4 regions of the Brachymonas sp. J145 genome follow, and region 4 is predicted to be linked to each of the others. Evidence: riboswitches for the same ligand, from Rfam matches in the RefSeq annotation. Region 4 holds a riboswitch; each other region holds the start of a gene.
The links. Region 4 has a riboswitch for cobalamin ahead of V1261_RS03670 (energy-coupling factor ABC transporter permease). Riboswitches for the same ligand answer to the same signal wherever they lie in the genome.
Positions count from the first base shown of each region.

Region 1 (5,576 bases), on a different contig from region 4:
ATGGCGATCGGAAAGCCGAGCGCGGAGCTGGTGGCCACGGCATTGTGGATCGGCACGTTGTGCCAGGCCATAAAGGGCACGCTGAGGAAGCCACCCCCGGCACCGAGCAGGCCGGACAGAAAGCCGATGACGCCACCGGCGGCTACCTGGCCACCCGGACCAGGCATCTGGCGCGTGGGCTTGGGTTTGCGGTCCAGGAACATCTGGCCACCGGCAAAGATCACCAGCACGCCGAAGATGATGGATAGCCAGGCGCCCTTGAGCAGGGCAAACACGCCGATGCTGACGACCAGCGCGCCGATCATGATGCCGGGCGCGATGCCCTTGACCAGATCCCAGCGCACCTTGCCGTGCTTGTGGTGGGCACGCACCGAGGAAATAGAGGTAAAGATGATGGTGGCCATGGAGGTGGCAATGGCCATCTTGACAGCAAGCTGGCTGTCCACGCCGCGGCTGGTCAGGATCCAGGTGATGAAAGGCACCAGCACCATGCCGCCACCTACACCCAGCAAACCCGCCATGAAGCCACCCAGCAGACCCAGCATGGCGAGCTGGGCAATCGTAATCGGTTCCAGAATCATGGGCTGGAATTGTAAACGTTGGGGGTGGGGGAGTGCGTCGTGGGGAGATAAGGGTCTGCAGCATGCCATGACCGTCATCCTGAACGGAAGGGTTCAGGTGGGCGAGGGCAGCGAGGCCGTGGGTTCATCTGACGCGAGATGATCACGCTGGCCAGGCGATTTACCAAGCCCGGGCTCCAGGAGCATTGGTTCAAGGAAATATAAAGCCATGACCGCTGCAGACGAGCCCATTGTAGGCCGAACCTGTCTGTCTGGGGTGTCAGCTTTGTAAAAATGCCGACATATTTCACGCGGCCCGTGCCGGGGCCGCGCGCCTTGCTCAGATCAGGCGGCCGTCCTCGGCCAGCGCCTCGTCGATGCGCGCCATCAGGGTCTGCAGGCGGGCCTGGGCTTGCAGCTGTTCCTCGCTCGGGGCGCCGTCTTCGGCGAGCGGCAGTGCCAGCGGCATGGCCTGGGCCTGCTGTTCCTGCTGGATGATGTCGAAGGCCAGGTTGAGCGCGGCCAGCACGGCGATGCGTTCCCGCGCGCGGAGCTTGCCGGCATCGCGGATACGGCACATGGCGGCATCGACACGTGCCACGGCTTCGTGCATCTGGGTTTCGGAGTCTTCGGGGCAGGCCAGCACATAGGCCTGACCCATGATGGATTTTTCAAGTTGCTTCATGCTTGGTCCTTGGCAGCTTCGTCATCGACCGAATCGTGCAGGCCCCAGGCGGCCAAAGGGGCCGAGCTGCTTGCCTGCAGCGGCTGCGCCGGATCGACCGACTGCAGGCGCGTCAGCAGCACGTCCACGCGCGAGCGGGCGGCCGCCAGGCGGGACTTGAGCGAGTCGCGCTCCTGGGTGACTTCCTGCAGCTGCTGTTGCAGCAGGCTGTTGGTCTTTTGCAGCTCCTGGTAGCGCAGCAGCATGCGTTCCATGCGGTCAGCCACATGGTCGAGGGAAATCGGGGGGACAGGAGTAGTCATGGCACCGAATGGCATGAAAAAGATGTGCGGGCAAGCCGAGCTAGACCCTTCATTGTAGATGATGCAACCCGGCTTGTCGGCGGCGCGCCGGGAGCCGTAGCCGGTCTGCCGGGTTTTGCCTGCGTTTGCTTTTACAATGGACGGATTGCTGGTGCCCCGGCGGCCATTCCGGCCAGGGGCTTCAACGGGAAGCAGGAGGAGGGCCAGGGGCCTGTCCGCAGCCTGCGCTGCCCCCGCAACGGTGAACGGCGTCGCTCCCTGGGCGACAGCCATTGCGCAAATGCCACTGGCTACGGCCGGGAAGGTGCCAATGGCCTGCCGTCAGCCCGGAGACCGGCCAGCAAGGGGGTGTGGCCGCTGTGCCAGCACCATGTCGGATGCCGCGGCGGGGTGGACTGCAGGCGTCTGTAAGTACACACATTTCTCTCATGCCCTGGCTGGCTTTCCCTGATCCTGTTGCACGCATCCGCTTGCAGCCCTGCAGCAGCATGTCCGTGCCCGCACAGGAGGCTTCGGCATGAGCGCGCACCACGAACTGATTCTGGGCGGCCAGAAATCGGGCAAGACCGTGCGTGCCGAGCAACTGGCGGCGCAGTGGCTGGCGACGGATGCTGCGCACCGGGCGCTCTACCTGGCCACGGCCCGGCCCTGGGATGCCGAGATGCAGACGCGCATCGTGCGCCACCAGCAGGAGCGTGCACGCCGCGTACCCGGCATGGAGACGCTGCAGATGCCAGAAGGCAGTCGCAGCCTGCCGGTGGTGGAGCTGCTGCAGCAGCATGCATCGCCCGATACCGCGATCGTGCTGGATTGCCTGACGCTGTGGCTGACGCAGCAGCTGATGCCGCTGGATGGCGATTCGGCCAATGCGGTGCAGGCCGAGCAGGCGATCCACCAGCTGTTGCAGGCGCTGCGCGAGTATCCCGGCCCGCTGTATATCGTGAGTAATGAAATTGGCCTGGGCGTGATTCCGCTGGGACGCGAGACGCGTGCCTTTGTGGATAGCCTGGGCAGCCTGAACCAGCGCGTGGCTGCGGATTGCAGCCATGTCACGCTGATGGCGGCAGGCCTGCCGCTGATCCTGAAATCGACCGACTAGCATCGCAAGGAGCTGACCATGCAAATCGAAGAACCCCCCAAGGACAAGCCCTACGAGACGCCGGAAGGCGAGCGTCGTGGCCTGCTGATCATCAATACCGGCGATGGCAAGGGCAAGAGCACGGCGGCCTTTGGCCTGGCACTGCGCGCCAGCGGCCGTGGCAAGGACGTGAAGATCTACCAGTTCATGAAGGTGCCGAGCGCGCGCTTTGGCGAGCACCGCAGCTTCGAGAAGCTCGGCGTTCCGGTAGAAGGCCTGGGCGATGGTTTCAGCTGGAAGAGTCAGGACCTGGAGCGTTCGGCGCAGCTGGCGCGTGAAGGCTGGGAAAAGGCCAAGGCCTCGATCCTGAGCGGCGAACATTTCCTGGTGGTGTGTGACGAGATCACCTATCCGCTGGTGTATGGCTGGGTGGATCTGCAGGATGTGCTGGAGACACTGCGCAATCGCCCGAAAGAGGTGCACGTGTGCCTGACTGGCCGCCGTTGCCCGCAGGAGATTGTGGATCTGGCCGATACCGTGACCGAGATGCGTCCGATCAAGCATGCGTTTGATGCCGGCATTCCGGCACAACGTGGCATCGAGGACTGAGTTGACTGATTCAGCCGCATTTGCCTACCCGGACGCCGAGCGCGAGGTGGTCTACCGCGTGATCGCGCAGCGGCGCGACATGCGCCACTTCCTGCCTGGCTGCACGGTGGAGCCGGAGGTGCTGCAGCGCCTGCTGCAGGCGGCGCACTGGGGCCCGAGCGTGGGTTTCATGCAGCCCTGGCGCTTTATCCGCATCAGCAGCCGCACACTGCGTGAGCAGCTGCATGCCTGTGTCGAGCGTGAGCGCATCGAAACGGCACGCGCGCTCGGCCAGCGTGAAGAAGAGTTCATGAAGCTCAAGGTCGAAGGCCTGCTGGAAGCGGCCGAAGTGCTGGCCGTGTGCCTGGCGGATGGCCGTGAACAGCACGTGTTTGGCCGCCGTACCATGCCCTATATGGATATTGCCTCGGTTGCCTGTGCACTGCAGAATATGTGGCTGGCGGCACGGGCCGAAGGGCTGGGCGTGGGCTGGGTCTCCTTGTTTGATCCGGATGAGTTGGCGCAGTTGTTGCAGCTGCCGCCCGGTGCCAGTCCGCTGGCACTGGTTTGCCTGGGTCCGGTGCCGGCTTTCTATGACGAACCGATGCTGCAGCAGGAGCGCTGGGCCCAGCGCATGCCGCTGGCCGATGTGGTGTTCGAAAATGGCTGGGGACAGCCGGAAACCGGCTTGCCGCTGTAAGATGCGGACGTTTTACCCGCCTGGAACACGATTTTCATAATTATTAATTTTATATAGACAGACAACAGGAGCCACCATGCTGGACGCACCCACCACTACCCATAACCCTTCCAGCTGCCACGGCACGGCCGAGCAGAGCGTGCATTTCTGTACGCCGCGCAGCCAGCAGCCGCAGCCGGCCAGTACCAACCGCTGGGCGGTCGAGGACATCGAGGCGCTGTTTGCGCTGCCGCTGCCGGAGCTGATGTTCCGTGCCCAGCAGGTGCACCGCGAACATTTCGACCCGGCCGAGGTGGAATTCGCCACGCTGCTGTCGATCAAGACCGGTGGCTGCCCGGAGGATTGCGGCTACTGCCCGCAGTCGGTGCACCACGAGACCCCGGTCGAGGCGACCAAGCTGATGGAAGCCGATGCCGTGCGTGAAGCGGCGCTGAAGGCCAAGGCGGCCGGTGCCACGCGTTTCTGCATGGGCGCAGCCTGGCGCGCGCCCAAGGACCGCGACATCGAGAATGTGGTGACGCTGATCAAGACGGTGAAGGAAGTCGGTCTGGAAGCCTGCTGCACGCTGGGCATGCTGACGAAAGAGCACGCGGTCGAGCTGAAGGAAGCCGGCCTGGACTACTACAACCACAACCTGGACACCGCGCCCGAGAACTACGGCAACATCATCACCACGCGTGACTATCAGGATCGCCTGGACACGCTGGAGAATGTGCGCAACGTCGGCGTGAGCGTGTGCAGCGGCGGCATCATCGGCATGGGCGAGAACCGTCGCCAGCGCGCCGAGCTGATTGGCCAGCTGGCCAACCTGCATCCGCACTACCCGGACAGCGTGCCGATCAACAACCTGGTGAAGGTGGAAGGCACGCCGCTGGCCGAGGTGGACGATATCGATCCGCTGGAGTTCGTGCGCATGATCGCGGTGGCACGCATCACCATGCCGGAGGCGCGCGTGCGCCTGTCGGCGGGGCGCACCGCCATGGCCGACACCATGCAGGCGATGTGCTTCATGGCCGGTGCCAACTCGATCTTCTATGGCGAGAAGCTGCTGACCACCGGCAACCCGGACGTGGAAGCCGACATGCAGCTGATCGAGCGCCTCGGCATGCGCGCCGGCAAGCAGCAGGCCTGATCGGCACGATGCAGGATCAGGCGTGCCCTGAGCCCGCCGGGAGCAGGGCATGATGCCGGAGTGGCTGGCCAGCCAGGTGCTGGCCGTACTGGTGGCCTGGTTGATCGACCTGTGGTTGGGCGAACCCTCGCCGCGCTGGCATCCGGTGGTCTGGATCGGTCGCTACCTGCAGCGCGCCGGTGACTGGCTGCAGGCTGATGCGCGCGCAGAAGGCGATGACTGGCGCGTGTTCTGGCGCGGCGCCGCGGCCTGGGGGCTGGGAGCTGGCGTGGTCGTGCTGCTGGCGCTGCTGGTGCAGCTGCTGCTTTCGTGGCTGCCCTGGACCTGGACTGGCGTGTTGCTGGGCGTGCTGCTGAAGCCGCTATTTTCCTGGCGCATGCTGGCTGACGAGGTGGCGGCGGTGGAAACCGCGCTGGCGCAGTCCTTGCACGATGGCCAGCAGCAGCTGGCGCGCATCGTCAGCCGTGACGTGACGGTGCTGGATGCGGTGCAGGTGCGCGAAAGTGCGCTGGAAAGCCTGTCGGAAAACCT
Region 1 is NZ_JAZDCI010000005.1:48,508-54,083, forward strand. Features, by position in the region: gene V1261_RS06410 (sulfite exporter TauE/SafE family protein) at 1-581, opposite strand, end outside; gene V1261_RS06415 (cell division protein ZapA) at 901-1,245, opposite strand; gene V1261_RS06420 (DUF904 domain-containing protein) at 1,242-1,547, opposite strand; cobalamin riboswitch at 1,680-1,903, shown strand; gene V1261_RS06425 (bifunctional adenosylcobinamide kinase/adenosylcobinamide-phosphate guanylyltransferase) at 2,065-2,646, shown strand; gene cobO (cob(I)yrinic acid a,c-diamide adenosyltransferase) at 2,665-3,234, shown strand; gene bluB (5,6-dimethylbenzimidazole synthase) at 3,236-3,913, shown strand; gene bioB (biotin synthase BioB) at 3,990-5,045, shown strand; gene cbiB (adenosylcobinamide-phosphate synthase CbiB) at 5,098-5,576, shown strand, end outside.
Region 1: linked by a shared signal. The riboswitch ahead of V1261_RS06425 (bifunctional adenosylcobinamide kinase/adenosylcobinamide-phosphate guanylyltransferase) and the one ahead of V1261_RS03670 (energy-coupling factor ABC transporter permease) in region 4 are both predicted to bind cobalamin.

Region 2 (5,576 bases), on a different contig from region 4:
AGGCGCTCGGCAGCTGGATCCATGCCAGCCTGCCGGACGGTGCCTTGCGCAGCCTGCTGGCCGATGGCGTGATTGCCGGTGCCGGCGGCGTGCTGGTGTTCCTGCCGCAGATCTTGTTCCTGTTCCTGTTTATCCTGGCGCTGGAAGATTCCGGCTACCTGCCGCGTGCCGCCTTCCTGCTCGATCGTCTCATGGGCAAGGTCGGCCTGTCCGGGCGCTCCTTCATCCCGCTGCTGTCCAGCTTTGCTTGTGCCGTGCCCGGCATCATGGCCACGCGCACCATCGGCAACTGGCGTGATCGCCTGGTCACCATCATGATTGCCCCGCTGATGACCTGCTCGGCACGGCTGCCGGTGTACACGCTGCTGATCGCCGCCTTCATCCCGACGCGCAAGGTGCTGGGCCTGTTCAACCTGCAGGGGCTGGTGCTGTTCGGGCTCTACCTGTTCGGCATTGTCTCGGCCATGCTGGTGGCCTGGATCGCCAAGCGCTGGCGCAGCCGGCAGGATTTTTCACCGCTGCTGATGGAATTGCCGGCCTACCGCTGGCCGAATCTGCGCAACCTGCTGCTGGGACTGCAGGAGCGCGCCTGGATTTTCCTGCGTCGAGTCGGCACCATCATCCTGGCGATGAGCATCGTGCTCTGGTTCCTGTCCAGCTACCCGGCACCGCCGCCCGGGGCCACGGCTCCGGCGATCGAATATAGCCTGGCCGGCATGCTCGGTCGCGGGCTGGAGCTGCTGTTTGCGCCCATCGGCTTCAACTGGCAGATCAGCATCGCCCTGGTGCCGGGCATGGCCGCGCGCGAGGTCGTGGTGGGGGCGCTGGGCACAGTCTATGCCCTGTCCGGCAGCGAGGAGGGCGTGAGCGCCCAGCTGCAGACGCTGCTGGCCGGCCAGTGGTCGCTGGCGACCGGCCTGTCGCTGCTGGTCTGGTTCGTGTTTGCGCCGCAGTGCCTGTCCACGCTGGCCATGGTGCGCCGCGAGACGCACGGCTGGAAGCATGTCTGGATCATGCTGGCCTACATGTTCGCGCTGGCCTATGCCGCCAGCTACATCACCTACCGTCTGGCCCTGGCGCTGGGCGGCTGACCGGAGGATTCGCCATGTGGCAAGACCTGATCGTGGGCGTGATTGTCGTGCTGGCGGCGCTCTACGCCGTCTGGCGACTGATGCCCGGGCGCTGGCGCGAGCGTCTGGGTGGCCAGGCTGGTGGCTGTGGCAGCAGTACCAGCAGCGCCTGCGGCCAATGCCCGCACAAGCGATCGGGTGGTGGCAGCTGCCACTGAGCCTGCTGTGCTAGACTGTCCTGATCGTCGGTTCCCGTTGCGTCGCAACGGGTGAAAATGGGAATACCGTGCCGGGTCTTGCACCCGAATTCGGTAACTGCCCCCGCAGCTGTAATCGGTTTGCGTTGTCCGCTCATGCCACTGGATGCGTCCGGGAAGGCAGGTCAACGCGTCAGGCCGTGAGTCAGAAGACCTGCCGCGATACCAAGCTTTTTTCCATTGGGGCGGGGTGTCCCTGACATGAGGCCGATCATGCATGTATTCCTTGCTGCCTTCTGTTGCCCGGCGTGCGCGCCGGAGATGCCTGTCTGCGCCTGCCGATGCGGAGACCGGGCATGCCAGCCAGCCTGACTTCCTGTTCCGCGTTCCCGGCAGCCGCTGACCTGCGTCGGATGCCCTGTCCTGCATTTCCAGCGGGAGCCCGAGCATGCTGAACGAACAACGTACCCTGTCCATAGCCGCGATGCAGGTGATCCGGCGCAACGGCGATGTGGTCGCCTTCCAGCCCGACAAGATCGCCGTGGCGCTGACCAAGGCCTTTCTGGCGGTGGAAGGCAGCCAGGGCAGCGCCTCCTCGCGCATCCGTGACCTGGTGGCGCAACTGACCGATACCGTGGTGCGCTCGCTCACGCGGCGCCTGCCCGATGGCGGCACGGTACACATCGAGAACATCCAGGACCAGGTCGAACTGGCGCTGATGCGTTCCGGCGAGCACGATGTGGCACGCGCCTATGTGCTCTACCGCGAACGCCGCGCTGCCGAACGTGCGGCGCAGGCTGGCAGCGAAGCCGTGCCGCTGCTGCATGTGCTGGTGCAGGGCGAGCGCCAGCCGCTTGATACCGCCGCGCTGCTGGCGCAGTGCGAAGCTGCCTGCCATGGCCTGGGCGAGGGCGTTTCGGCGCAGCGCATCCTGGAGCAGGCGCTGCAGAACCTGTACGACGGCATCCCGCAGGCTGATGTGCAGCAGGCGCTGATCCTGGCCGCACGTACCCTGATCGAGCAGGACCCGGATTACGACTTTGCCACGGCGCGCCTGCTGTTGGCGCAGCTGATTGCAGAGGTGATCGGCGAAGCGGTGCTGCCGCAGGATGCCGCAGCAAGCCAGGCAGGCTACTTTGCACAAGGCATTGCCCGCGGCATTGATGCGCAGCTGCTGGATCCGCGTCTGGCTGATTTCGACCTGGAGCGGCTGGCAGCAGCCTTGCGCTGCGAGCGCGATGGCCAGTTCCGCTACCTGGGCCTGCAAACCCTGTACGACCGCTATTTCCTCCACATCGAGGGTCGCCGCATCGAGACGCCGCAGCTGTTCTTCATGCGCGTGGCGATGGGTCTGGCGCTCAACGAGATCGACCGCGAAGTGCGTGCGCTCGAGTTCTATGAGCTGCTGTCCAGCTTCGACTTCATGTGCTCCACGCCGACGCTGTTCAACAGCGGCACGCGCCATCCGCAGCTGTCATCGTGCTACCTGACCACGGTGGAGGATGACCTCGGCAGCATTTTCGGCTCGATCAGGGACAACGCGCTGCTGCAGAAATTTGCCGGTGGCCTGGGCAATGACTGGACGCCGGTGCGTGCGCTCGGCAGCCGCATCCGCGGCACCAACGGAGAGAGCCAGGGCGTGATCCCTTTCCTCAAGGTGGTGAACGACACCGCCGTAGCGGTCAACCAGGGCGGCAAGCGCAAGGGCGCCGTCTGTGCCTATCTGGAAACCTGGCACCTGGACATCGAGGACTTCCTCGACCTGCGCAAGAACACCGGCGACGAGCGCCGCCGCACGCACGACATGAACACCGCCAACTGGATTCCCGACCTGTTCATGCAGCGCATGCAGGCCGGTGCCGACTGGACGCTGTTCTCGCCGGATGAGGTGCCCGATCTGCACGGGAAGACCGGCCAGGCCTTTGCCGAGGCCTACATCGCCTACGAGGCGCAGGCCGATGCCGGCCAGATCCGCCGGTTCAAGCGCCTGCCGGCACAGCAGCTGTGGCGCAAGATGCTGACCATGCTGTTCGAGACCGGCCATCCCTGGATCACCTTCAAGGATGCCTGCAACCTGCGCTCGCCGCAGCAGCATGCCGGCGTGGTGCACTCGTCCAACCTGTGCACCGAGATCACGCTCAACACCTCCGACAGCGAAACCGCGGTCTGCAACCTGGGCTCGGTCAACCTGCCGGCGCACCTGCGCGATGGCGCGCTGGACCAGGACAAGCTGGCGCGCACCATCCGCACGGCGATGCGCATGCTCGACAACGTGATCGATCTCAACTACTACGCCACGCCCAAGGCGCGCAATGCCAACCTGCGTCATCGCCCGGTCGGGCTGGGCATCATGGGCTTTGCCGATTGCCTGTACACGCTGGGCCTGCCCTATGCCTCGGACGAGGCCGTGGCCTTTGCCGATCGCAGCATGGAAATGGTCTGCTACCAGGCCTATCTGGCCTCGACCGAACTGGCGCGCGAGCGCGGCTGCTATTCCAGCTTCCAGGGTAGCCTGTGGCAGCAGGGCGTGCTGCCGCACGAGTCGATCGCGCTGCTGGAGGCCGGCCGCGGCGAAGCGGTGCTAGTGGACCGTAGCAGCACGCTGGACTGGGAGGCGCTGAAACAGCGCATCGCGCAACATGGCATGCGCAACTCCAATTGCGTGGCGATTGCGCCTACTGCCACCATTTCCAACATCGTCGGCGTCTCGGCCAGCATCGAGCCGGCCTACCAGAACCTGTACGTCAAATCCAATCTGTCGGGCGAGTTCACCGTGGTCAATGCGGCGCTGGTGCAGGACCTGAAGGCGCTCGGCCTGTGGGATGAGGTGATGGTGGATGACCTGAAGTATTTCGATGGTGCACTGGCGCGCATCGAGCGCGTGCCGCAGGATGTGCGCGAGCGTTACGCCACCGCCTTCGAGATTGATCCGGTCTGGCTGGTGGAAGCCGCTGCGCGCCGCCAGAAGTGGATCGACCAGGCGCAATCGCTCAACCTGTACCTGGCGCAGCCCTCTGGTCGCAAGCTGGACGAGCTGTACCGCCTGGCCTGGCAGCGCGGCCTGAAGACCACCTACTACCTGCGCACGCTGGGGGCCAGCCAGGCCGAAAAGACCAGCGTGCCTGATAACGCCAGCCGCAGTGCCAGCACCGGTGGTCCGGCCCTGTGCAGCCTGGACGATCCCGGCTGCGAAGCCTGCCAGTAAGCCTTGATGACATGAGCGAGACCAGCGAGATGACTGCCTTCCGATTCGATGACTGGGAACTGCCGACCCAGACCCCCCCTGCACGCCAGCCCATGCCGGCCACCGCGGCACCTGCACCCGCTACAAGCGCAGCAGCTGCGCCCGCTGCTGCCGTGACTGCCACCCGCGCCAGCGACAAGCGCATCGTCAACGGCCAGGGCGATATCAACCAGCTGGCACCGTTCAAGTACCCTTGGGCCTGGTCCTATTTCCTGATGGCCAACAACAACCACTGGACGCCGCTGGAAATCTCCATGGCGCAGGACGTGCATGACTACCACCACCGCCTGACGCCAGCCGAGCGCCACATCTTCGAGAATGTGCTGGCTTACCTGACCACCTCCGACATCCTCGCCATGCGCAACATCGGCCTGGCCGTGATGGAGAAGATGACTGCGCCCGAGCTGCAGATCTACCAGGCGCGCCAGGTCTACGAAGAGGCGCTGCATACCTGGACCTACCAGCACTGCATCGAGAGCATCGGCCTGGACCAGCAGGAGATTTACAACCGCTACCGCGTGGTGCCGCAGATCCACGGCAAGATCGCCTTGGCGCAGCGCCGGCTCGAGAGCGTGATGGCGTCCGACTTTGACCTGAAGGACCGGGACAATCTGCACACCTTTGCGCTGTCGTACTTCTTCTTTGCCGTGGTGTTCGAGGGCTGCTGGTTCTACAACGGTTTCACGCCGATCTTTGCGCTGCAGCGGCGCGGCCTGATGAAAGGCACGGCCGAGCAGCTGCAGTACATCATGCGCGACGAGGTGCTGCATGCCGGCTTCGGCATCCGCGTGGTGCGCGAGCTGCTGGCCGAAGAGCAGCTGGAACTGGATCCGCAGGCACTGCGCCAGCTCTGGGACGAGGCCGAAGCCGCCGAGCAGGCCTATGCCAGCTACATCCTGCGTGATCCGGTCCTCGGCTACAACGCCGGGCTGCACATGCAGCAGTTCCGCTTTATTGCGAACCGGCGTGCACGCCAGGCCGGCGTCGCCGAGCCGTTTCCCGGGGCCAGCAATGTGCTGCCCTGGCTGGATGAGCAGGCCAATCTGCGCAAGGAAAAGAACTTTT
Region 2 is NZ_JAZDCI010000001.1:453,938-459,513, reverse strand. Features, by position in the region: gene feoB (ferrous iron transport protein B) at 1-1,091, shown strand, start outside; gene V1261_RS02180 (hypothetical protein) at 1,106-1,288, shown strand; cobalamin riboswitch at 1,299-1,503, shown strand; gene V1261_RS02175 (ribonucleoside-diphosphate reductase subunit alpha) at 1,716-4,472, shown strand; gene V1261_RS02170 (ribonucleotide-diphosphate reductase subunit beta) at 4,484-5,576, shown strand, end outside.
Region 2: linked by a shared signal. The riboswitch ahead of V1261_RS02175 (ribonucleoside-diphosphate reductase subunit alpha) and the one ahead of V1261_RS03670 (energy-coupling factor ABC transporter permease) in region 4 are both predicted to bind cobalamin.

Region 3 (5,576 bases), on a different contig from region 4:
TTCGCGCTGCAGTACCAGAAAGGTCTCCAGGATCGCGTGCGGCTGGCGCTGGTAGATGTCATCGGTAGCAACATCGAGCAGGCCGTCGGTATCAAAAAAGCGCTCGTTGATCTTGCGGCGCGGACGATCGATCTGGCGCGGCAGGTAGTCCAGCCGCGTCAGTGCGGTGCTGGCGACCGGGTTGACCACGTCCTGCTGCTGCAGCGGCGAAGATTCTTCGGCAGCGGCTGCGGCCTTGTCCTGCTGGCGCTGCTGCAGCGCGCGCATGGCTTCGGTCACCGGTGCCGGGTCGTAATCGTAGGTGTGGCCGCTGTCGCGCAGGCGCTCGGCAATGTTCAGCAGCAGGATCTGGTTGAGCTGCACCACCGCCTTGGCGGTCCAGTAGTAGTGGCGCATCAGCGCTTCGCTCGGACGGATCGGGTTGCGCTGCGGACCGGTGCGCGTGGTGCGTGGCTGGCTGGTGTAGCCGAGTTGTTCGGCCACGCTGGTCTGCACGTCAAACAGCAGGCGATCCTCGTGGCGGCGCGCCACCAGGTGCAGCTGGCTGCGGATCATGCCGAGCATGGCATAGGTACGCTTGATCTGGCGTGCCTCGTAATCGGTCAGCAGCCCGCTTTGCGAGATGCTGTCCCAGCTGTTGCCATAGCCGGCCGCCTTGGCCACCCAGAGCAGGATGTGCAGATCGCGCAGGCCGCCGGGCGATTCCTTGCAGTTGGGTTCGAGCGAGTAGGGCGTGTTGTCATACTTGGCGTGGCGCTGGCGCATTTCCAGCGTCTTGGCCAGGTAGAAGGCGTAGGGCTGCATCACGCTGTCATAGGCGGCGCTGAGCTGCTGGAACAGCTTGCGCGAGCCGGTGATGTAGCGCCGCTCCAGCAGCGCGGTCTGGATCGTGATGTCGGCCTGCGATTCGCGGATGCATTCCTGCAGCGTGCGCACACTGGAGCCGATCTGCAGGCCCACGTCCCAGCAGCAGCTGACAAAGTGCTCCACGCGCTCCTTCAGGTCTGCATCCTGCTCCAGGTCCGCGCCGTCGGGCAGCAGGATCAGCACGTCGACATCGGAATGCGGCGAGAGTTCGGCGCGGCCATAGCCGCCCACCGCCGCCAGCAGCAGGCCGCCGCGCTGCAGCCCATGTGCGCGCCACAGCGTGGACAGCATGCGGTCGGTCAGGCGCGTGAGCTTGCGCCACAGCGTATGCACGCTGCGCAAGGCACGCAGCTTGCGTCCGGCGTTGGTCGAGAACGCCGCAAACAGCGCCTCCTTGTCCTGCTGGTAGCCGGTACGCAGACTGGCCAGGGTTTCCGGGGAGAGAGGGGCGAGGGTCTGCGGCATGCGGATCAGCGGGTGAACGTTACGGAATCAGGTCTTGGTCGAGCTGATGAAATCCGGCAGCGCCGGCATGCCGGGCGATACCGTCAGCACCTCGTAGCCGGTCTCGGTGACGACCAGGGTGTGTTCGTACTGCGCCGACAGGGATCGATCCTTGGTCACGATGGCCCAGCCGTCCGGACCCTGCTTGATCTCACGGCGGCCGGCGTTGACCATCGGCTCGATGGTGAAGATCATGCCGGGCTGCAGCTCTTCGAGCGTGCCGGGCTTGCCGTAGTGCAGCACTTGCGGCTCGGTGTGGAACTCCTGGCCGGTGCCGTGGCCGCAGAACTCGCGCACCACGCTGTAGCCATGGCCTTCCACGTGCTGCTGGATCGCATGACCGATATCGCCCAGGCGCGCGCCCGGCTTGACCTGCTGGATGCCGATCCACATCGATTCGTAGGTGACGCGCAACAGGCGAGTGACAAAGGGCTGTACCGCCGATTCACCACCGACGATGAACATGCGGCTGCTATCGCCGTGCCAGCCGTTGGTGGTCGGCGTGACGTCGATGTTGACGATATCGCCTTTCTTCAGCGGCTTTTCGTTCGGGATGCCGTGGCAGACCTGGTGGTTGACCGAGGTGCAGATCGACTTGGGGTAGGGCGTATGGCCGGGCGGGGCATAGTTCAGCGGTGCCGACACCGAACCGCGCGAGGTGGTGTATTCGGCGCACAGGCGATCCAGCTCGTTGGTGGTCACGCCGGGCACGACAAACGGCGCGATGTAGTCGAGCAGCTCGGCGGCAAAGCGGCCGGCAACGCGCATGTGTTCGATTTCTTCGGGGGTATGGATCTTGATGCTCATGGGCGCAATTATCCTAGGAATGCGAGCCTGTCGCAGGCAGCGGGGAATGTCGGGCTGGCGCAACAAGCGGACAAACCGGCACTTTGCATTTACAATCCGATACTTGCCGGCGCCATGCCGGCGCCAAGACCCAGGTGCCTGTGATGCCGGAAGCGATGAATCCGGCTGGCAGGTTAAACGGGAACCGGGTGCGTGCGCCAGCCGCACAATGCCCGGACTGCCCCCGCAACGGTAAGCGAGTGTGGGTGCATCAGGCCATGCAACAGGCATGGCAGCCACTGCCGGCTTGGGCAGCGTCGTGCAAGGCGGCGCCGGTTCAAGCAGTGGGAAGGCGATGCATCAAGACTTGCGAGTCCGGATACCGGCCTGTGTTTGACCAAGCTGCCATGACAGGGTGATGGCGGCGCAAACCTGGCCGTCTGCGGGGTAGCAGACATGGCGGTAGGGCGGTGTGCCGGCAATGCGGGCACCCGGCCACGACAACCGACGCGTCGCATGCAGCACGGCCAACTGATACGAGAACTGGCCTTGAAACTCCATCCCCATTCCATTCGCCTGGCAGGTCTGCTGATCTGCCTGACTCCGGTTGCCGCTGCCGTGGCAGAAACTGTCCAGCCCGATGCCGTCGAGCCGGCACTGCAAGTGGCTGCTGCCGGCCCCCAGGACGAACCCTATCGCGTGGTCGTCACCGGAGCACGTGCGCCCATGCCGCTCAAGGACACACCGCAGCGTATCGAGGTGGTGACGCGCCAGGAAATCGAGCGCGTGCCGCACCGTGAACTGGCCGACCTGCTGGGCAAGACGACCAATGTCGACATCAAGCGTTATCCCGGCATGAGCGGTTCGGTTGGCATGCGCGGCTTTACGCCGAGCTCGCCCATGACCGGCGAGAGCATGCAGACGCTGGTGCTGCAAAACGGCATTCCGGCTGTGCACAACAACATCAGCTTCATGCCGGTGAATGGCGTGTCGCGCGTCGAGGTCATGAAAGGCCCGGCATCTTCGCTCTATGGCTCGCAGGCCATGGCCGGCGTGATCAACGTGATTCCGGTCCGCCGTACCGACGAGATCCAGGGCGGTGTGGGCGTGTCTGCCGGCAACCATGACCTGCGCCAGGTCGATGCCAATATCGGCGGCGCCATCAGTGAGAATCTGAACTTTGACTATTTTGGCAACTGGGAAAAGCGCGGCAATTACCAGGACGGCAATGGCCAGACCATGGAGTTCAGCGGTTACAAGCAGCACAGCCACGGCCTGCGCCTGGGTGCCGAACTGGCACCGGGCTGGACACTGGATGCGCGTGCCGACCTGTTCCGTGCCGATGACGTGCAGAACCCCGGCCCCGATCCGGAGATCAAGCAGTTCGAGACCAGCAAGGATGCCAGCCGTGACCTCTACAGCCTGACGCTGCAGGGCGAAGCCGGCAACCATGCGTTGACCGCCGCGGCCTACACCGGCAAGGAAAACTACATCAACTACGACCTGCAAGCGGACCGCAGCCTGGCGCAATCCTATGATTCGCGCATCAAGTGGCACGGCCTGCAGCTGAAGGATGCCTGGGACTGGGCCGATGGCTACAAGCTGGTGTTTGGCTACGACTACAACCAGACCGAAGCCAGCGCGCGCAGCGGCACGCCGCCGTGGACCTTCTCGTATAACCCGGACAGTAAGCTGAAGACGCATGGCCTGTATGCGCAACAGAACATCAGTCTGAACGAAGGCCAGACCAATCTGTACGTGGGTGGCCGTTACGACCGCATCACCATGTCCACGCTGCCGACCGACGGTCTGGGCAACGTGACGCAAAGCCGTGATTTCAGCCAGTTCAGCCCGAGCGCCGGCATCAAGCACGAAGTGTCGCCGGGTATCTCCCTGCATGCCTCGGCGGGCAAGGGCTTCAGTGCGCCCAGCGCCTGGAAGCTGTCCGGCGAATACTCCGGCAGCGACTGGAAAGTTGACTCGGCCGGTAACTGGTACCCGGTGCCGATCACCTACGTCGGTAACGCCAATCTGGATCCGGAAAGCAGCACCAGCGTCGATGCCGGTATCGGTATCGAACGCGAGAACTGGAACGCCGACCTGACGCTGTACCACACGCGCATCCAGGACAAGATCGTCGCCTATGACGTCAGCCCGGGCCTGAAGAGCTGGCGCAACGCTGACGAGGCGCGCATGCGCGGCGTGGAGCTGGTCGGCAACTGGCAGTTCAGCCCGAACCTGCGCCTGGATCTGGGCTACACGCACAGCTTCCGCAGCGAGCAGCGCAATGGCAACGTCTGGTCGCCGCTGGAGTACGTGCCCAAGAACACCGCGCGCGCCGCGCTGGTGGGGGACTGGGACAAGTTGCATGCACGCCTGGGTGCCCGCTACAACGGCAAGAGCTGGAAGTCCAAGGCGGAGCGCGGCGGCTACACCCTGTGGGACATGAGCCTGGGCTACGCCATCGACAAGCGCCAGACCGTCAGCCTGAGCGTGGACAACCTGTTTGACCGCTACTATGAGGAAGTCCATAACTACAACATGCCCGGCCGCGAAATCCGCCTGGGCTACCGCTGGGACTTCAAGTAATTGACCATGCCCGTCCGCCCGCTGCGCCGCCCCACGCTACGCCACGCCTTGCGCTGGCTGGCCGCTGGTTGCGTGGCGGCGGCGCTGGCCGGCTGCCAGCCCGAACCGCCACAGACGGCAGCTACGGCGGTGGCCAGCCAGCAGGCCCAGCGCATCGTCTCGCTGAATCTCTGCACCGACCAGCTGCTGCTGCAACTGGTGGAACCGGGCCGTATCGCGGCACTGAGCAAGCTCTCGCATGATCCCGGCCTGTCGGTGCTGGAGCCGCAGGCGCGCGCACTGCCCATCGTGCGCGGTGATGCCGAAGAGGTGCTGCTGCTCAAACCCGATCTGGTACTGGTGGGCCGCTACACGACACGCTACACCACGCAGATGCTGCGTGACCTGGGCATTCCGGTGCTGGAAGTGCCACTGGCCAGCAGCCTGGCCGAGGTGCAGCAGCAGATCACGCTGGTGGCTGATGCGGTCGGCGAGGCCGACAAGGGCAGGGCGCTGGTGCAGGCGCTGCAGCAGCAACAGCAGCAGCTGCAACAGGCAGCGCAGCAGCAATCCGCGCCATGGCCGGTAGCGGCCGAGCGCAGCTGGCAAGGCTACAGCACCGGCCAGGGCACGCTGATGAACGAATTGATCGAACTGGCCGGTTACCGCAATGCCGGCGTCGAGGCTGGCCTGAGCGGCTATGGCTATCTGCCGCTGGAACGGCTGGTCGCCACCCATCCGGACCTGATGCTCACGCCTGATTACGCCAGCGACATGCCAAGCGTGGTGCCACGTGACCAGCTGCATCCGGCGCTGCAGCACACGGTACTCGAGAGCCTGACCCTGCAGAC
Region 3 is NZ_JAZDCI010000012.1:4,592-10,167, forward strand. Features, by position in the region: gene glnD ([protein-PII] uridylyltransferase) at 1-1,332, opposite strand, end outside; gene map (type I methionyl aminopeptidase) at 1,360-2,178, opposite strand; cobalamin riboswitch at 2,294-2,562, shown strand; gene V1261_RS10130 (TonB-dependent receptor plug domain-containing protein) at 2,707-4,746, shown strand; gene V1261_RS10135 (ABC transporter substrate-binding protein) at 4,753-5,576, shown strand, end outside.
Region 3: linked by a shared signal. The riboswitch ahead of V1261_RS10130 (TonB-dependent receptor plug domain-containing protein) and the one ahead of V1261_RS03670 (energy-coupling factor ABC transporter permease) in region 4 are both predicted to bind cobalamin.

Region 4 (5,576 bases):
CGCGTGCGACGCCGGCGTTCGGCAATCGTGTCCGGCACCGGGCCCCACTCGTGATCTTGCAGCTCCTCGACCAGATCCAGCTCGCTGCGGACGGCCTGCGGCGCAGCTGCCTGCACCGCATCCTGTTCGCGTTTGTGGCGCGGATCGACCGTCAGGTCACCGGTAAACGAGCCGCCCAGCGTCTTGTAGGCGGCAATCAGGGTGCGCAAGCGTTCGTTGATCTGGCGGTTCTCGCGTTCGCGCTTGCGCTGGATGGTCTGCATGAACACCAGCCGGATGCCGATCATCAGCAGCGTCATCACCAGCAGGCTGATGATGGTGCCGAGAAAGCCCTGCCAGGAACTGAAGTCGATAAAGCTGCGCATGCACGATCCCCGAGTGACAAACGAAAAAGGCGACCGGAAACCGGTCGCCCCCGTGTGCAGGCATCATGCCATGCACGGCGCAGTCAGGCTGTCAGACCAGGCCGCAGCCTGTGCCTGACGCCGCAGGGTCAGGCGCGCTCGCCGACCCAGCCGGCCACGCTCTCCAGCGCTGCCTGCAGGCCAGCCGGGTTGGTACCGCCGGCCATCGCCATGTCGGGCTTGCCGCCCCCCTTGCCACCGACCTGGCTGGCGACAAAGTTGACCAGCTCGCCGGCCTTGATCTTGCCGATGCTGTCCTTGGTGACACCGGCGGCCAACTGCACCTTGTCGCCATCGACCGCGGCCAGCACGATGGCGGCGGTCTTCAGCTTGTCCTTGAGCTTGTCCATGGTCTCGCGCAGGGTCTTGGCATCGGCACCATCGAGCTGGGCGGCCAGCACGCGGATGCCCTTGACCTCGACCGCGCTGTTGGCCAGCTCGTCGCCCTGGCTGGAGGCCAGCTTGCCCTTGAGCGCGGCGATTTCCTTCTCCAGCGTCTTGACCTGGTCTTGCACCTGGCTGATGCGGCCCAGCAGCTCGGCCGGCGGCGTCTTCAGCGCTCCGGCAGCGTGTTCGACAGTCCTTTCCAGATCCTGCAGGTAGGCCAGCGCGTTCTGGCCGGTGACGGCCTCGACGCGGCGCACGCCGGAGGCGACACCGCCTTCAGCGACGATCTTGAACAGGCCGATATCGCCGGTGCGGTGCACATGGGTGCCGCCGCACAGCTCGACCGAGCTGCCGATATCCAGCACGCGGACTTCATCGCCATATTTTTCGCCGAACAGCATCATGGCGCCGGTCTCGCGTGCAGCGTCCATGTCCATCAGGCGCGCCTGGGTGTCGGTGTTGGTCAGGATCTCGGCGTTGACCTTGGCCTCGATAGCGGCGATCTGCTCGTCAGTCAGCGGCGCGTTGTGGGCAAAGTCGAAGCGGGTGCGCTCGGCGTTGACCAGCGAACCCTTCTGCTGCACGTGGCTGCCCAGCACTTCGCGCAGCGCCTTGTGCATGATGTGGGTGACGCTGTGGTTGCGCATGGTGGCTTCACGCAGCGCCGGGTTGACCTGTGCCAGCACGCGGTCGCCAACCTGCAGCTTGCCTTCGGTCATGACGCCGTGGTGGCCGGGCACATCGGTCTTGACCTTCAGCGTGTCCTCGACACGGAAGGCGCCGCGGAAATCGGCTTCGCCAGCGGTGTTAACGGTAGCGAGCACGCCCTGGTCACCGACCTGGCCGCCGCTTTCGGCGTAGAACGGGGTGACGTCGAGTACCACCACGCCGGCCTGGCCTTCTTCCAGCTGCTGCACCGGTTCGCCATCGGCGTAGAGCGCCTGCACCGTGGCCTGGCCCGTCAGGGTGTCGTAACCGGTAAAGGTGCTGGCCGCACCCTGGTAATCCAGCAGCTTGCCCATCTTGAACTTGCCGGCAGCGCGCGCAGTGTCCTTCTGCTCCTGCATGGCTTCGTCAAAGCCGGCTTCATCGACCGTGACGCCGCGCTCGCGGCAGACGTCCTGCGTCAGATCCAGCGGGAAGCCGTAGGTATCGTGCAGCTTGAAGGCGACATGGCCGGGCAGTTCGCGGCGGCCGGCGATCAGGGCGTCGTCCAGGATCTCCATGCCTTTTTCCAGCGTCTCGAAGAAGCGCTCTTCCTCGGTACGCAGCGCATCGGTGATCAGCCGCTGCTGTTCGCGCAGGCGCGGGTAGGCATCGCCCATGAGCTCGACCAGCACCGGCACCAGCTTGTGGAAGAACGGCGTCTTCTGGCCCAGCTTGTAGCCGTGGCGGATGGCGCGGCGGATGATGCGGCGCTGCACGTAGCTGCGGCCCTCGTTGCCGGGCAGCACACCATCGCTGACCAGGAAGGCGGTGGCGCGGATGTGGTCGGCAATGACCTTGAGCGAGGGGTTGGCCAGGTCAGCGCAGCCGGTTTCGCGCGCGGCGGCGCGGATCAGGGCATCGAACAGGTCGATCTCGTAGTTGCTGTGCACGTGCTGCATGATGGCGGCGATGCGCTCCAGGCCCATGCCGGTATCGACGCAGGGAGCCGGCAGCGGCGTCAGGCTGCCGTCCTCGTGCATCTCGAACTGCATGAACACGTGGTTCCAGATCTCGATGAAACGGTCGCCGTCCTCGTCCGGGCTGCCCGGAGGGCCGCCGGGGATATGGTCGCCGTGGTCGTAGAAGATCTCGGAGCACGGGCCGCAGGGACCGGTATCAGCCATCATCCAGAAGTTGTCCGACTTGTACTTGCCACCCTTGTTGTCACCGATGCGGATGATGCGCTCTGCCGGCAGGCCGATGACGTTCTTCCAGATGTCGTAGGCTTCATCGTCGTCCTGGTAGACGGTGGCCAGCAGGCGTTCTGCCGGCAGGCCGTAGACCTGCGTCAGCAGCTCCCAGCCCCACTGGATGCTTTCCTTCTTGAAGTAGTCGCCAAACGACCAGTTGCCCAGCATCTCGAAGAAGGTGTGGTGGCGTGCGGTGTAGCCGACGTTTTCCAGGTCGTTGTGCTTGCCACCGGCACGCAGGCAGGCCTGTACGCTGGCCGCGCGCACGTAGGGGCGCTTGTCCGTGCCCAGGAACACCTCCTTGAACTGCACCATGCCAGAGTTGGTGAACATCAGCGTCGGGTCATTGCCCGGCACCAGCGGGCTGGAAGGCACTACCGTGTGGCCCTTGCTGGCAAAGAAGTCGAGGAAGCTCTTGCGGATTTCCGCAACCGTCATTTTCTGGGGGGAAGTCATGCTTGCGTGCCACCCGGCTGGGGCGGCTGGTAAAAGTGAAAAAATCGCTGTCCAGATTATAGGTGTCGCTGCATTCTGTTGCATGCCGCGGGAGCAGCCTATAATGCCAGTCACGCACAGGTGTCCTGCGGCTGCAATGCCACAGGATGAAACGGGAAACTGGTACGGCTTCGGCCCAGTCCAGTGCTGCCCCCGCAACGGTATGTCAGCCAAGCCTGCCGCAACACGCCACTGGTCCTTGAACCGGGAAGGTGCTGCAGGCCGTCACACGACACTGACAAGCCCGGAGACCGGCCTGCGCGATCCAGGTTTGTCAGCGTTGCGGTGGGCGATGCGGGCGGCAGTGCACGTGCGCGTCCCCGCGTCTTGCGTGCCTCTCTCCCCTCCTTCATCACGACTGTGACAGACAGTCTGCCAGCCCCGCTGGCAACTCTCGTCAAGGCGATGCATCAGGAGGAAACCATGCACATCGAACCCGGCATTCTTGCCGCCACCAAGCTCTCTTTTGCCACCATTGCCGCCAGCGGCATGCTGCTGGCCTACGCCCCGCGCCTGCTGAAGCAGCCCACGCTGCTGCTGCGCACCCTGCTGGCCGCCAGCTTCTTCTCGCTGTTCATGCAGCTGTTCCACATGCCGGTCGGGGCCTCCGAGTTGCACTTTGTCGGCGCCATGCCGATCTACCTGCTGCTGGGTTTCGTGCCGACGCTGTTCGGCTTTGCCTTTGGCCTGCTGCTGCAGGGTCTGCTGTTTGATCCGCAGGATCTGGTGCACCTGGCAGTGAACGCGCTGTCGCTGATGGTGCCGCTGGCCGTGGTGCACTACGGCATTGGCCAGCGCATTGGCCGCCAGTTCAGCGTGGCCAATATCGTCAAGCTGGATGCGCTGTTCTACGCCGGCGTGACGCTGATGGTCGGCTTCTGGCTGCTGCTGGGCGAGCAAGCCACGCCGCTCGCCCACTGGGCGCAGTTTGCCGCCTCCTACATGGCGCTGGTGCTGCTGGAGCCGCTGGTGACGCTGGCCGTGCTGCGCCTGGCCAGCCTGTTCCGTGACAGCAACTGGGCACGCCTGTGCCTGGACGAACGCGTCACCACCACTACCGCCTGATTCCCTGATTGCCGCTTTCTGGCCGGCCTGTTGCTACAGGCCGGGCTGCGGCATGCCCTGTTGACGGATATTTCCCATGCCAACTCCCCCTACCCCGGGCCAGGTCTGCTTCGTCGGTGCCGGCCCTGGCGACCCGGAACTGCTCACGATCAAGGGCCGCGACCTGATCGCCCGGGCCGGCGCCATTCTCTATGCCGGCTCGCTGGTCAGCGAAGCTGCCACGCGCTGGGCACCGCCCGGCTGCACGATTGCCGACAGCAAGGACATGACGCTGGAGCAGATCTGCGCCTGGCTGATCGCGCAGGCCCGGCAGCACGCCACCGTGGTGCGCTTGCAGACCGGCGATCCTTCACTCTACGGCACGCTGATCGAGATGGTGCAGCCCCTCGATACCGCCGGCGTGCCGGTACTGGTGGTACCGGGCGTGACCTCGGCCATGGCGAGCGCGGCCACGGCGGTGGAGAGTTTCACCCTGCCCGAAGTCACGCAGACCGTGATCCTGACCCGCATTGCCGGCCGCACGCCGATGCCCGAGGGCGAAAGCCTGCGCGAGCTGGCGGCGCACCGCTGCACGCTTTGCATCTACCTGTCGATCACGCTGCTGCACACCTTGCAATCCGAGCTGCGCGCCGCCGGCTGGCCGGAAGACGCGCCGATGCTGGTGGTGCACAAGGCGAGCTGGCCAGGCGAGGAAAAAATCCTGCGCGGTACGCTGGCCACGATCAAGGACATCTGCCGCGAGGCCGGTGTCGTCAGCCAGAGCATGGTCATTGCCAGCCCGGCACTGGGTGCGCGCCACTGGCCGGAACTGGCCAAGTCGAAGCTGTACGACGCCAGCTTCAGCCACCGTTTTCGCCGCGCCAGTGCGCCGGCACCCGCTTCCCCGGAGACCCCGACATGACAACCACCCTGCTGCTGGTCGGCCACGGCTCGCGCGATGCCGATGGCAATGCCGAAATCGAACAATTTGCACAACAGTGGCGGCAACGCCAGCCCGGCTGGCACATCGAACTGTGCTTTATCGAGTTTGCCGAGGTGCTGCTGGACACCGGGCTGGACCGCGCGGCCCGGCTGGCACAGGCCGGTAACGGCAAACTGCTGGTGCTGCCGCTGATCCTCAACGCCGCCGGCCATGTGAAAGGCGATATCCCCTACGCCATTGAGCAGGCTCGGCTGCGCCATCCACAGGTGCAGTTCGATTACGCACCGCATCTGGGTGCCGGCGAGGCGGCGTTGGCCATGCTGCAGCGCCAGCTGCGCCAATGCATGCAACGGCTGGACATGCCGGATCCGCGCAACACCGGCGTGATCCTGCTGGGGCGCGGCT
Region 4 is NZ_JAZDCI010000002.1:285,403-290,978, forward strand. Features, by position in the region: gene V1261_RS03660 (hypothetical protein) at 1-365, opposite strand, end outside; gene alaS (alanine--tRNA ligase) at 494-3,127, opposite strand; cobalamin riboswitch at 3,247-3,458, shown strand; gene V1261_RS03670 (energy-coupling factor ABC transporter permease) at 3,608-4,249, shown strand; gene cobM (precorrin-4 C(11)-methyltransferase) at 4,326-5,150, shown strand; gene V1261_RS03680 (sirohydrochlorin chelatase) at 5,147-5,576, shown strand, end outside.